DNA from 2 places in the Buttiauxella sp. JUb87 genome. Region 2 is predicted to be linked to the other one. Evidence: predicted binding sites of a transcription regulator. Region 2 holds the regulator's gene; the other holds the start of a gene.

Region 1 (6,237 bases), on a different contig from region 2:
TGCCCGGAGGTTGAGAAAGCAGAGCTGCATGCGCTGGCGCACCGCCACGACCAATAGAACCGCCGCGTCCGTGGAACAGCGTCAGGGTAATTCCGGCTTTCTCGCAGGTTTTGATCAGCGCATCTTGTGCCTGATACTGCGCCCAGGATGCCGCCATCACGCCTGCGTCTTTTGCCGAGTCAGAATAGCCAATCATGACCATCTGTTTGCCCTGAATAAAGCCGCGATACCAGTCGATATTCAGCAACTGAGTCATTACGTCGTCGGCGTTGTTCAGGTCGTCGAGGGTTTCGAACAGTGGAGCCACAGGCAGCGCGAAAGTGCAGCCCGCTTCTTTGAGTAACAGGTGAACCGCCAGCACGTCCGACGGCGTTTTTGCCATCGAAATCACGTAAGCCGCGATTGAACCACGTGGAGCTTCGGCAATGACTTTGCAGGTATCCAGCACTTCGCGAGTTTCTTCGCTCGGTTCCCACTGGCGCGGCAAAAGTGGACGCTTAGAGTTCAATTCACGGATCAAGAAGGCTTGTTTGTCCGCCTCGGACCAGCTTTCGTAATCACCAATGCCCAGGTAGCGAGTCATCTCGCCCAGCGCTTCGGTATGGCGAGTACTTTCCTGGCGGACATCAATGCGCACCAACGGAACGCCGAAGCATTTCACGCGGCGCAAGGTGTCGAGTAACTGACCGTTAGCGATAATGCCCATACCGCAAGCTTGTAGCGACTGGTAACACGCGTAGAGCGGATCCCAAAGCTGTTCGTTTTGCGTCAGTAAACCTTCTGGTTTTGGCAGATGCTGGCCTTTCAGGCGTGCTTCCAGCCAGGCTTGAGTCACCATTAATTGCTGACGAATGCCTTTCATGATGCAACGGTACGGCTCTTGTGCGGCGTCCGGGCCTGCAAGTTCGCTCAGTTCAGGCGTGCATTCCACCATCGAAAGCTCAGAAATCAGCACCTGAATATCGCGCAGGAACAGGTCGGTGGCTTTCCAGCGGCTGAGCAACAGCACGTGGCGGGTAATATCGGCGGTCACGTTCGGGTTGCCGTCGCGGTCGCCGCCCATCCAGGAGGTGAATCGTACCGGGACGAAATCGACCGGCAGTTTGTAATTCAGATTGTCTTCGAGTTGCTCGTTCAGTTCGCGCAGGTAGTTAGGAACCCCTTCCCACAGGCTGTTTTCAACTACCGCAAAACCCCATTTCGCTTCATCTACAGGGGACGGGCGGTATTTACGGATTTCATCGGTGTGCCAGGCCTGTGCCACCAGTTGGCGCAGACGGCGCATAATCTGGTTACGTTCGTAATCGGCAATGTCGCTATGGTCGAGTTGTTTCAGGCAGCTGTTTACTTCAACCAGCTTGTGAATCAGGGTGCGGCGGGTGATTTCGGTTGGGTGTGCGGTCAGAACTAATTCTAATGACAGCGATTCAACAGCATCACGAACGGCATCTTCGCTAATATCCGGCTGATTTTTTAATTTTTGGAGTGTCTTAGCGATAACTTCGGGATTGCTGGCGGCTTCGCCATTAGCGGAAATACTGTGATATTGCTCGGCGGTGTTGGCCAGGTTCAGGAACTGGCTGAATGCACGGGCTACAGGGAGTAGTTCGTCATTAGACAGGTTCTGTAACGTGGTGAGCAACTCTTGACGGTTCGCTTCATTGCCCGCTCGTGACGATTTCGACAACTTACGGATTGTTTCTACCCGGTCAAGGATGTTTTCACCTAATGCATCTTTGATGGTATCCCCGAGCAACTTGCCGAGCATACTGACATTACTTCGCAAAGCGGAATATTGTTCGTTCATTGTAGTCCCACACACCCCATCTTTTTATGTAACTTAATTTCACCCGTGAAGGTTCAACACCGTCTTTATAAAGCCACGTAAGTTATCATTCGTCAATTGCTACGAAATCGTTTCAGCAAACGAATAAATGGCGCTAATTCATGAAATTTAATTACTAACTTCGTGGATAAGCGTTTCTTATGAGGATCCGCTAAAAAGCAGCTGAAAAAGGGGGCAAAACCCCCTGAATCGCTATTTTTCAATGCCAGCAAAAATGATGCACAACCTGTGTAATGAGTTTGCGAGTTGGCTCGATAAACCGTGTTTCGAGGTATTCGTCCGGCTGGTGTGCCTGGTTTATAGAACCTGGCCCCAGAACCAGCGTCGGGCAAATGGTCTGAATAAATGGCGCTTCGGTGCAGTAGTTCACCACTTCTGTTTGCGCGCCCAATAATTTTTCGACCACTTGTACTAGTTGGTGGTCTTTGGCGCACTCATAGCCCGGAATCGGCGGGTGAAGTTCAGAAACCGTCAGGCGGCCTGGCCATTTCTGGCTTACCGGTTCCAGCGCTTCGTTAAGCAAACCGTTAAGATCATTTAACGTAAGGCCCGGAAGCGGGCGAATATCCATATGCAGTTCACAACAGGCACAAATACGGTTGGCGGCATCGCCACCGCTGATATGGCCGAGGTTTAGCGTTGGATACGGCACGGTGAAGGCATCGTGGTGATAACGCTCTTTCAGCGTGTTTTTCAGCGACATGATGTGGCCGATTGCGTCGTGCATCAGTTCGATAGCGTTCACGCCCCGAGCGGGATCGCTGGAGTGACCGGACTGGCCTAGAATGCGAATCGCGTTAGAGATATGGCCTTTGTGGGCGCGCACTGGCTGCAACGAAGTCGGCTCACCAATAATGGCGCAGTCCGGGCGTATGCTGGTGTTTTCAGAGAAATAGCGTGCGCCCGCCATAGTCGTTTCTTCATCGGCGGTCGCCAGAATATAGAGCGGCTTTTTAAGCGTCGTCACATCCACATCGCGCAGCGCATCGAGAATAAAGGCGAAGAAACCTTTCATATCGGCAGTGCCGAGGCCGTACAGTTTATTTTCATGTTCGGTCAGCGTGAACGGATCGCGTGTCCAGCGGCCATCGTCGAACGGAACGGTATCCGTGTGACCCGCCAGCAACAACCCACCGGCACCGGTACCGGTGCTCGCCAGCATATTGAATTTATTACGTGTACCTGGTACGGGTTGTATTTCGACATTAAAGCCAAGATCGCGGAACCAGCCCGCCAGCAAATTGATTAAAGACTGATTGCTCTGATCCAACGCACTGTCGGTAGCGCTGATGGAAGGGGTGGCGATCAATGCGCGGTAAATCTCGATAAAAGGAGGTAATTTCATCTTCACTGTTGACAGGCCTTAGCTCAGGTTGGTATACATAATCATGCAGTAATATTGAATAAAAATACATTATTACCTGCCGCGATGGAACCCCTGGTTCCGGTGGATTGAACCACGTCGTTGTACGTTGGGTGATGGCTTTCAGCTGACACCTTTAGCAGACACAACCTAAGAAGGTGTACAGCCGAGATGTTGAATACGCTGATTGTTGGTGCCAGCGGTTATGCAGGCGCAGAGCTTGTGACCTATTTGAATCGCCATCCTCATATGAACATAACCGCTTTGACGGTTTCAGCGCAAAGTAATGACGCAGGAAAATTGATATCTGATTTGCATCCGCAATTAAAAGGTATCGTGGACATGCCGTTACTGCCAATGTCGGATATCAGCGAATTTACCGATGGTGTGGATGTTGTTTTTCTTGCCACAGCCCATGAAGTCAGCCATGACCTGGCACCGCAGTTTCTTGCGAAAGGCTGCGTTGTCATTGACTTGTCCGGTGCATTCCGCGTCAACGATGCTAAGTTTTATCAACTCTATTACGGCTTTACGCATCAGCACCCTGAATTGCTTGAGCAGGCGGTTTATGGCCTCGCGGAATGGCAGAGCGACAGAATAAAAGAAACCAGTTTAATTTCTGTGCCAGGCTGCTATCCAACGGCCTCCCAACTGGCGTTAAAACCTCTGATTGAAGCGGGTTTGCTGGATTTAAACCAGTGGCCGGTGATTAACGCAACCAGCGGTGTGAGCGGTGCAGGGCGCAAAGCGGCGATCTCTAACAGTTTCTGCGAAGTGAGCCTGCAACCGTATGGCATTTTTAATCATCGCCATCATCCAGAAATTGTCACGCATCTCGGGACTCCAGTGATTTTCACTCCACACTTGGGCAATTTCCCGCGCGGGATTCTGGCGACCATTACTTGCCGCCTGAAAGCCGGGGTGACCCAGCAGCAAGTCGTCGAGGTGTTTAATCAGGCTTATCAAGATAAACCGTTAGTGCGCCTGTATGACAAAGGCGTGCCAGCACTGAAAAACGTGGTTGGCCTGCCGTTCTGCGATATTGGTTTCGCAGTGCAGGGCGAGCATCTGATTGTCGTCGCGACCGAAGATAACCTTCTGAAAGGCGCGTCGGCCCAGGCTGTGCAGTGCCTGAATATTCGTTTTGGCTTTGCCGAAACGCAGTCTCTTATTTAATCGGCTGGGTGAATGATGAATCCATTAATTATCAAATTAGGCGGCGTACTGCTGGATAGCGAAGAAGCGCTGGAGCGCTTGTTTACCGCGCTGGTGAACTATCGTCAGTCCCATCAACGTCCGCTGGTGATTGTTCACGGTGGTGGCTGTGTGGTTGATGAGCTGATGAAAAAGCTCTCCTTACCGGTGACCAAGAAAAACGGCCTACGTGTTACGCCTGCTGACCAGATTGACATTATTACCGGTGCGCTGGCGGGTACGGCGAACAAAACGTTGTTGGCGTGGGCCAAAAAACATGACATCAATGGTGTCGGTCTTTGCCTCGGCGATGGCGACAGCGTCACGGTGACCAAACTCGATGAAGCATTGGGCCATGTCGGCCTTGCAAAGCCAGGTTCAGCTAAGCTGATTACCACGCTGCTGGATTCCGGTTTCCTGCCGATTGTTAGCTCTATTGGCGTTACCGCTGAAGGCGAGCTGATGAACGTCAATGCCGATCAGGCCGCTACGGCACTGGCTGCCACGCTCGGCGCGGATCTCATTCTGCTGTCAGACGTCAGCGGTATTCTGGATGGCAAAGGGCAACGTATTGCGGAAATGACGGCGGCAAAAGCCGAGCAGTTGATCGCTCAAGGCATTATTACCGACGGCATGATTGTTAAGGTTAACGCGGCGCTGGATGCAGCACGTACGCTGGGTCGCCCGGTGGATATTGCGTCATGGCGTCACGCGGAGCAGTTACCTTCTTTATTTAACGGCGTGGCCATTGGCACCCGTATTCTGGCTTAGTTTTGAAAGGATAAGACAATGCAAAATCACGGCATCAAAAAAATCGTTCTCGCTTATTCTGGCGGCCTTGATACTTCAGCCATCATTCCATGGCTGAAAGAAAACTACGGCGGCTGTGAAGTGGTCGCTTGTGTGGTGGATATCGGCCAGGATCGTGAAGACCTGAAAGGTGTTGAGCAAAAAGCACTGCGCTCTGGCGCAACTGAGTGTTATATCGTTGATGCGCGTGAAGAATTCATCAGCGATTACGTCTATCCAGTATTGCAGACTGGCGCACTGTACGAAGGCAGCTACCTGCTGGGTACGTCTATGGCGCGTCCGCTGATTGCGAAAGCACTGGTTGATGTCGCCACTAAAGTGGGCGCCGATGCGCTGTGCCACGGTGCGACCGGCAAAGGTAACGACCAGGTCCGTTTCGAATCCACCTGGGCTGCACTGGCTCCACATCTGAAAGTGGTTGCACCATGGCGTGAGTGGGATTTGCGTTCCCGTGAAGCGTTGCTGGATTACCTGAAAGAGCGTGATATTCCGACCACCGCGTCACTTGAGAAAATCTACAGCCGTGATGAAAACGCATGGCACATCTCCACTGAAGGCGGCGTGCTGGAAAGCCCATGGAATGCACCAAACAAAGATTGCTGGGTGTGGACTGTTGACCCTAAAGAAGCGCCAGACCAGGCAGAGCAAGTGACGGTTACTGTTAAGCAAGGCAAAGTGGTTGCGGTTAACGGCGAAACCATGACGCCTTATCAGTGCCTGGAAACGCTGAATAAGATTGGCTCTAAACACGGCATTGGCCGTATCGATATCGTAGAAAACCGTCTGGTGGGGATTAAATCCCGTGGCTGCTACGAAACCCCAGGAGGCACCATTATGATGGCGGCACTGCGTGGTGTTGAGCAGTTGGTTCTGGATCGCGATAGCTTCAAATGGCGTGAGCAACTGGGCCTGGAAATGTCTTACGTGGTTTACGATGGCCGTTGGTTCGCGCCGTTGCGTAAATCTTTGCAGGCATCTGCTGAATCGTTGGCAGCAGAAGTGAACGGCGAAGTGGTGCTGGAGC
Region 2 (6,237 bases):
AAGCATTTAATCTGACCACCCAGCGCGGCGCGTTCGTCAGCGAAGTATTGCCTCAATCGGGTTCAGATAAAGCAGGCGTAAAAGCCGGTGATGTAATTACCAGTCTGAATGGCAAAAATATCAGTAGTTTTGCCGAGCTACGTGCCAAAATCGCCACAACGGAGCCTGGAACGGTGGTGAAACTTGGCTTGCTGCGTGACGGAAAACCACTGGAAGTGAGCGTGACACTTGATAAAAGTACTGCATCCTCTGCCAACGCGGAACTGGTCATGCCTGCGTTGCAAGGTGCAACGTTGAGCGACGGTCAGTTAAAAGATGGCACTAAAGGCATCAAACTAGATAGCGTTGAAAAAGGCACACCAGCTGCGCAAGCCGGCTTGCACAAAGATGATTTTATCATTGGCGTTAATCGCGAGAAGGTCACAAGCATTGCCGAGATGCGTAAGGTGCTGGAAAGCAAACCAGACGTTATTGCGCTGCATATCGCACGCGGTGAAGAGAGTCTCTATCTGTTAGTGCGCTAATCTGCTCAGTAATCGGACATCGCGGTACGATGTCCGATTAACTCATGCTATTCTGCTTCCGGTTTATCATTGACTAACTCAAATACATGTTTCTGAAGATATTACGCTCGGTGGTGATTGGCCTGATTGTGGCGGGATTGTTGTTGGTAACGATGCCAACGCTTCGCCAGAAAATCATTCCCTTAGCGCCCTCGAACTTTGACAGTGCCGACGAAACGCCGCTGAGCTACAACTCAGCGGTGCGTCGTGCTGCGCCTGCTGTGGTCAACGTTTACAACCGCAGTGTCGGCAGCAATGCCAGTAACCAGTTACAAATTCGCACTCTCGGCTCTGGTGTCATCATGGATGAGCGCGGCTACATCATTACCAACAAACACGTCATTAATGATGCCGAGCAAATTATCGTTGCTCTGCAAGATGGTCGCGTTTTTGAAGCGTTACTTGTGGGTTCTGATAGCCTGACCGATTTGGCCGTGCTGAAAATTAATGCCACCAGCCTCCCGGTGATTCCAATCAACAATAAGCGCGTACCGCATATTGGTGATGTCGTCATGGCGATTGGTAACCCGTATAACCTCGGGCAGACCATTACACAGGGGATCATCAGTGCTACCGGTCGTATCGGCCTTAGCCCCTCCGGCCGCCAGTCGTTCCTGCAAACTGACGCTTCAATCAACCACGGTAACTCAGGCGGCGCATTGGTTAACTCGCTGGGCGAACTGATGGGTATCAACACCCTGTCGTTTGATAAAAGTAACGATGGTGAAACCCCTGAAGGTATCGGCTTCGCCATACCAACACAGCTCTCCACCAAAATCATGGATAAGCTGATTCGCGATGGCCGCGTGATTCGTGGCTACATTGGGATTGGCGGGCGCGAGATAACGCCATTACATGGCCCCGCAACCGGCATTGATCAGATTCAGGGAATTATCGTTAACGAAGTGACACCTGACGGCCCGGCGGCTAAAGCAGGTCTGCTGGTTAACGACGTGATTATCTCTGTGAACCACAAACCCGCAATTTCAGCTTTGGGCACCATGGATCAGGTGGCGGAGATTCGTCCAGGCTCTGTCATTCCAGTTGAAGTGATGCGTGAAGATAAGAAGCTGACGCTACAAGTCACGATTCAGGAATACCCCGCGACAAACTAATAAGTCGCAGGCGAAAAAAAACCGGAATCTACATTCCGGTTTTTTTATCTCTAAAGCTCAGGGTTTATTTGTTAACAAACTCTTCGCCAAGGGTAATATCTTTCTTCAGAGTATCCAGCATCCCTTCCAACGCCTGGTGCTCGAAAGCGCTCAGTTTGCCGTAAGATTTATGCTCTGCGATACCGTTTTTACCCAGCAGCAATGGCTGAGAGAAGAAACGAGCGTGTTCGCCATTCCCTTCAACGTACGCACATTCAACCACATTGCTTTCGCCTTGCAGCGCGCGAACCATTGACAGACCAAAGCGCGCAGCTGCCTGGCCCATTGACAGGGTTGCAGATCCACCACCCGCTTTAGCTTCTACAACTTCGGTCCCAGCATTCTGGATACGCTTAGTCAGGTCAGCAACTTCTTGCTCGGTGAAGCTAACACCAGGAATCTGCGACAGCAGTGGCAGAATGGTCACACCGGAGTGGCCGCCAATGACAGGAACTTCGATATCAGTCGGCTGTTTGCCTTTCAGTTCCGCAACAAAGGTGTTGGAGCGGATGATGTCCAGCGTAGTCACGCCAAACAGTTTGTTTTTGTCGTAGACACCTGCTTTTTTCAGCACTTCCGCAGCAATCGCAACGGTGGTATTCACTGGGTTTGTGATAATACCGATACAGGCTTTCGGGCAAGTTTTAGCAATCTGTTGAACCAGATTTTTCACGATTCCCGCGTTGACGTTAAACAGGTCTGAACGATCCATACCTGGTTTACGTGCCACACCCGCAGAGATCAGCACGACATCTGCACCAACCAGTGCAGGTGTTGCGTCTTCACCGCAGAAACCTTTGATTTTCACATCAGTAGGGATATGACTCAGATCGACTGCAACACCAGGGGTTACCGGTGCAATATCATACAGGGAGAGTTCTGAACCTGAAGGCAGTTGGGTCTTGAGTAGAAGGGCAAGCGCCTGGCCAATACCGCCTGCTGCGCCGAGGACTGCAACTTTCATCCTAAACTCCTTATTATGGTTAGCAAATAGGTGCCGTAACTCCATGCGGTGGCGACCATAATCCAGGGAAGGGGTAATTACAATCTTCCCGCTTTAGGATTGCGAGGTTGAGCATTCCTGAAACGTTACTGCTGCATTTACTCGCCGGGTGGAAACGACGCCTTAGCGCCCGGTCACAACCTGATGTTGTCACATCAACGGCGGTTACATTACCCCTCCATCCGCAGCAAAACAACATCATTTTGATAACATTTAGTTTACTTGGCATCTTATTTTAGAGTCGTGACGAAGGCATGTTTCTCGATAACAAAATTTGATAATATCCGCCTCTTTCATAACATTATTTCAGGCCTTCACCCAGCCAATAATTTGCATAACAATTCATTTAAATGCATAATAATGTTATCTTCGTTGACCTGAACATGGGTGATATATGCGTATTTCCTCAAAACAAGAAGAATTAGTCAAAGCGTTCAAAGCATTATTAAAAGAAGAGAAATTCAGTTCTCAAGGTGAAATCGTTCATGCTTTGCAAAATGATGGTTTCGAAAACATCAACCAATCCAAAGTCTCTCGTATGCTGACCAAGTTTGGTGCGGTGCGTACCCGCAACGCCAAAATGGAAATGGTGTACTGCTTACCAGCCGAGCTTGGCGTGCCAACAACGTCCAGCCCGCTGAAAAACCTGGTACTGGATATTGATTACAACGATGCCGTTGTTGTTATCCACACAAGCCCAGGGGCGGCACAGTTAATTGCACGTTTGCTGGATTCGTTAGGTAAAGCTGAAGGTATTTTGGGCACGATTGCCGGTGATGACACCATCTTTACCACCCCGGCAAGGGACTTCACTGTAAAAGAATTGTATGAAGCAATTTTGGTGTTGTTCGAACAAGAGTTGTAAGCATTACTTCCGTATTCCCGCTGTCAGTACGGCGGGAATAACACCTTCATAACAATCCCCTGGCTGTCATCGTTTATACGTAAATCCCCTTATTTAGGCTTTCCCCAAATCTAAACATCTCTCTCATCAGCCGGTTATGTGATGAATCGCACAAAAAGCTAATTCATGGCATCTCATTGTTTTTACTTATACTTAACAAAAAATCAGCAATAAAAGACTCATTTTAATAACTTTACGTAATATAAAAAGCCTCTATTATTGTAAAGTTTCATAGAGAATAATTAGCGTGGTATTAATTTTGTAGGTTATTAGTGTATACTTGATTTTGTGATGAGGGTCACGAAATGAAGACCCCAATAAAAGAATACGACGAGGCGAAAATTATGAACATGAAATCAACTTTAGTTACCGCAAGCCTGCTCTCGATGCTGTCATTCGGCGCTTTTGCAGCGACATCTATTAATACCGAACAGGCACAAAACCGCCAGGCGATGGGTTCAGTGTCTGTCAGCCAGGTCGGTAGTGCTCCGATGGACATGCACCAGTTGCTGAATAAGAAAGCTGAAGAGCAAGGCGCTTCTTCTTACCGCATCATTGAAGCCCGTACTGGCGACCAATGGCATGCAACAGCAGAGCTGTACAAGTAACAGCCCGGTAGCAATAAGCAAAAGCAATACAACGATAATCCAGACAACGGCCCCAAGAACAATAAAGCAGTTTAGCCCTTCCGGTCGTTGAGAAAACCATTCAGGAGTAAAGATTATGAAAACCAAATTAACTATCGCAGCACTGAGCCTTTTCTCTGTTATCTCTTTCGGCGCTAACGCAGCCGCACATCAGGTAAACAGCGAACAAGCACAAAACATGCAATCTATGGGTAGCATTTCTGTCAGCCAGGTTGGCAGTGCACCAATGGATATGCGTCAGGAATTATCACAGAAAGCGACTAAAGAAGGTGCATCGGCATATCGTATTACCGAAGCACGTAGTGGCGATGCATGGCACGCTACCGCTGAACTGTATAAATAAACCCTCGTCGTCAAAACTGACGGCTTTGCCCCCGCTCGCGGGGGCTTTTTTATGCCCTAACATCATGGTTAACCACGTACGTTGAAACGCAATTGCCCTTCCAGTTCCTCTTCTGCTTCGTCGAAAAGCAAAATCAACGCCCCGTAGCGCCGTCTTTGCATCTCCGGCAGGTGAACAAATTCTATTTCCACCGGGAGAGGTAAGATGCCTCCAACGACGACATCCCATAAACTATCGAGATCGTGAACCTGTTTTTTCTCAAGTTGAAATACCTGGATAAAGTGACGATAGAATCCCGGCTGATCTTCTATCTGACTAAAATCAAAGGTGTATTTTTTCATTACTTGCCACCTTAACCAGAGCACTCTTATCTTTTGAGCTTCTACAGCCCGCCAATATGCAAGGTTTTGACTTCCAGAAACTCATCCAGGCCCAGTACCGAGCCTTCTCGCCCTAGTCCAGATTCTTTCACTCCGCCAAACGGCCCCAACTCAGTCGACACCGCACATTCGTTAATACCAATCATCCCACTTTCAAGTGCTTGCGAAACGCGGAATACACGCGATAGATTTTGAGTATAGAAGTATGCTGCCAAACCAAATGGCGTATTATTCGCCCGCTCAATAACTTCCCCTTCCGTTTTAAAACGGAAGCAAGCAGCGAGTGGCCCGAAGGTTTCTTCATGTGCCAGTTTCATTTCATCGCTGGCATCGACAATCACCGTGGGCTGCCAGAAGTTGCCCCCCAACGCATGGCTCTTACCTCCCACCAGCACTTTGCCACCTTGTGCGATAGCATCTTCGATATGCTCACGTACTTTATCGACTGCGGATTTTTCAATTAATGGCCCGACAACCACGCCCTCTTCCAGGCCGTTACCGACTTTCAGTGCCTTAACCGCATCGGCCAGTTTATTCACGAACTGGTCATAAACACCGTCCTGAATAAAGAAACGATTCACGCTAACGCAGACCTGGCCTGCATTACGGAATTTGTTAGCAATGGCCCCTTTCACTGCGTCGTCGATATCCGCGTCATCAAAGACGATATAAGGCGCATTACCGCCTAATTCCATCGACACTTTCTTCATGGTTTCCGCGGCGTTGCGCACTAATGTTTTGCCAACTGCCGTAGAACCGGTAAACGAAATTTTACGAACCGCGTGGCTCGCCATTATCGCGTCGCTAATTTCTTGCGTGTTCCCTGCGACGGCATTTAATACCCCATCAGGTACCCCGGCTTTTTTTGCCAGCGCCAGTAAGGCAAAGGCTGATAGTGGTGTGTTGTTAGCTGGTTTAATCACGCCAGTACAACCCGCAGCAAGCGCCGGGCCGAGTTTGCGTGTCAGCATCGCCATGGGGAAATTCCACGGAGTAATTGCCGCGACAACACCAATTGGCTCGCGGGTTGCCAGAATGCGTGATCCAGGTTTGGCTGGAGGGATAATTTCACCATTTGCCCGTTTGGCCTGTTCAGCGAACCACTGGATAAAACTTGCGGCGTACTCAACCTCACCTTCCGCCTCTTTCAGCGGCTTGCCTTGTTCGGTGGTCATTAAGCGCCCGAGCCAGGCTTTGTTCTCAATAATTAACTGGAACCAACGGTAGAGGATGGTTGAACGTT

The links. The regulator ArgR, encoded in region 2, controls arginine synthesis, uptake and breakdown. The targets are predictions, from matches to a motif close to ANTGAATAAAAATACANT.
Region 1: a site for ArgR is predicted at 3,245-3,262, ahead of argC (N-acetyl-gamma-glutamyl-phosphate reductase). Genes of this name have one in related genera too.

Annotation. Positions count from the first base shown of each region.
Region 1 is NZ_SNVY01000011.1:9,820-16,056, reverse strand. Features, by position in the region: gene ppc (phosphoenolpyruvate carboxylase) at 1-1,807, opposite strand, end outside; gene argE (acetylornithine deacetylase) at 2,046-3,197, opposite strand; gene argC (N-acetyl-gamma-glutamyl-phosphate reductase) at 3,381-4,385, shown strand; gene argB (acetylglutamate kinase) at 4,398-5,174, shown strand; gene EC843_RS21820 (argininosuccinate synthase) at 5,193-6,237, shown strand, end outside.
Region 2 is NZ_SNVY01000002.1:798,075-804,311, forward strand. Features, by position in the region: gene degQ (serine endoprotease DegQ) at 1-524, shown strand, start outside; gene degS (outer membrane-stress sensor serine endopeptidase DegS) at 611-1,678, shown strand; gene mdh (malate dehydrogenase) at 1,743-2,681, opposite strand; gene argR (transcriptional regulator ArgR) at 3,115-3,585, shown strand; gene yhcN (peroxide/acid stress response protein YhcN) at 3,969-4,232, shown strand; gene yhcN (peroxide/acid stress response protein YhcN) at 4,348-4,614, shown strand; gene EC843_RS11920 (hypothetical protein) at 4,683-4,955, opposite strand; gene EC843_RS11925 (NAD-dependent succinate-semialdehyde dehydrogenase) at 4,997-6,237, opposite strand, start outside.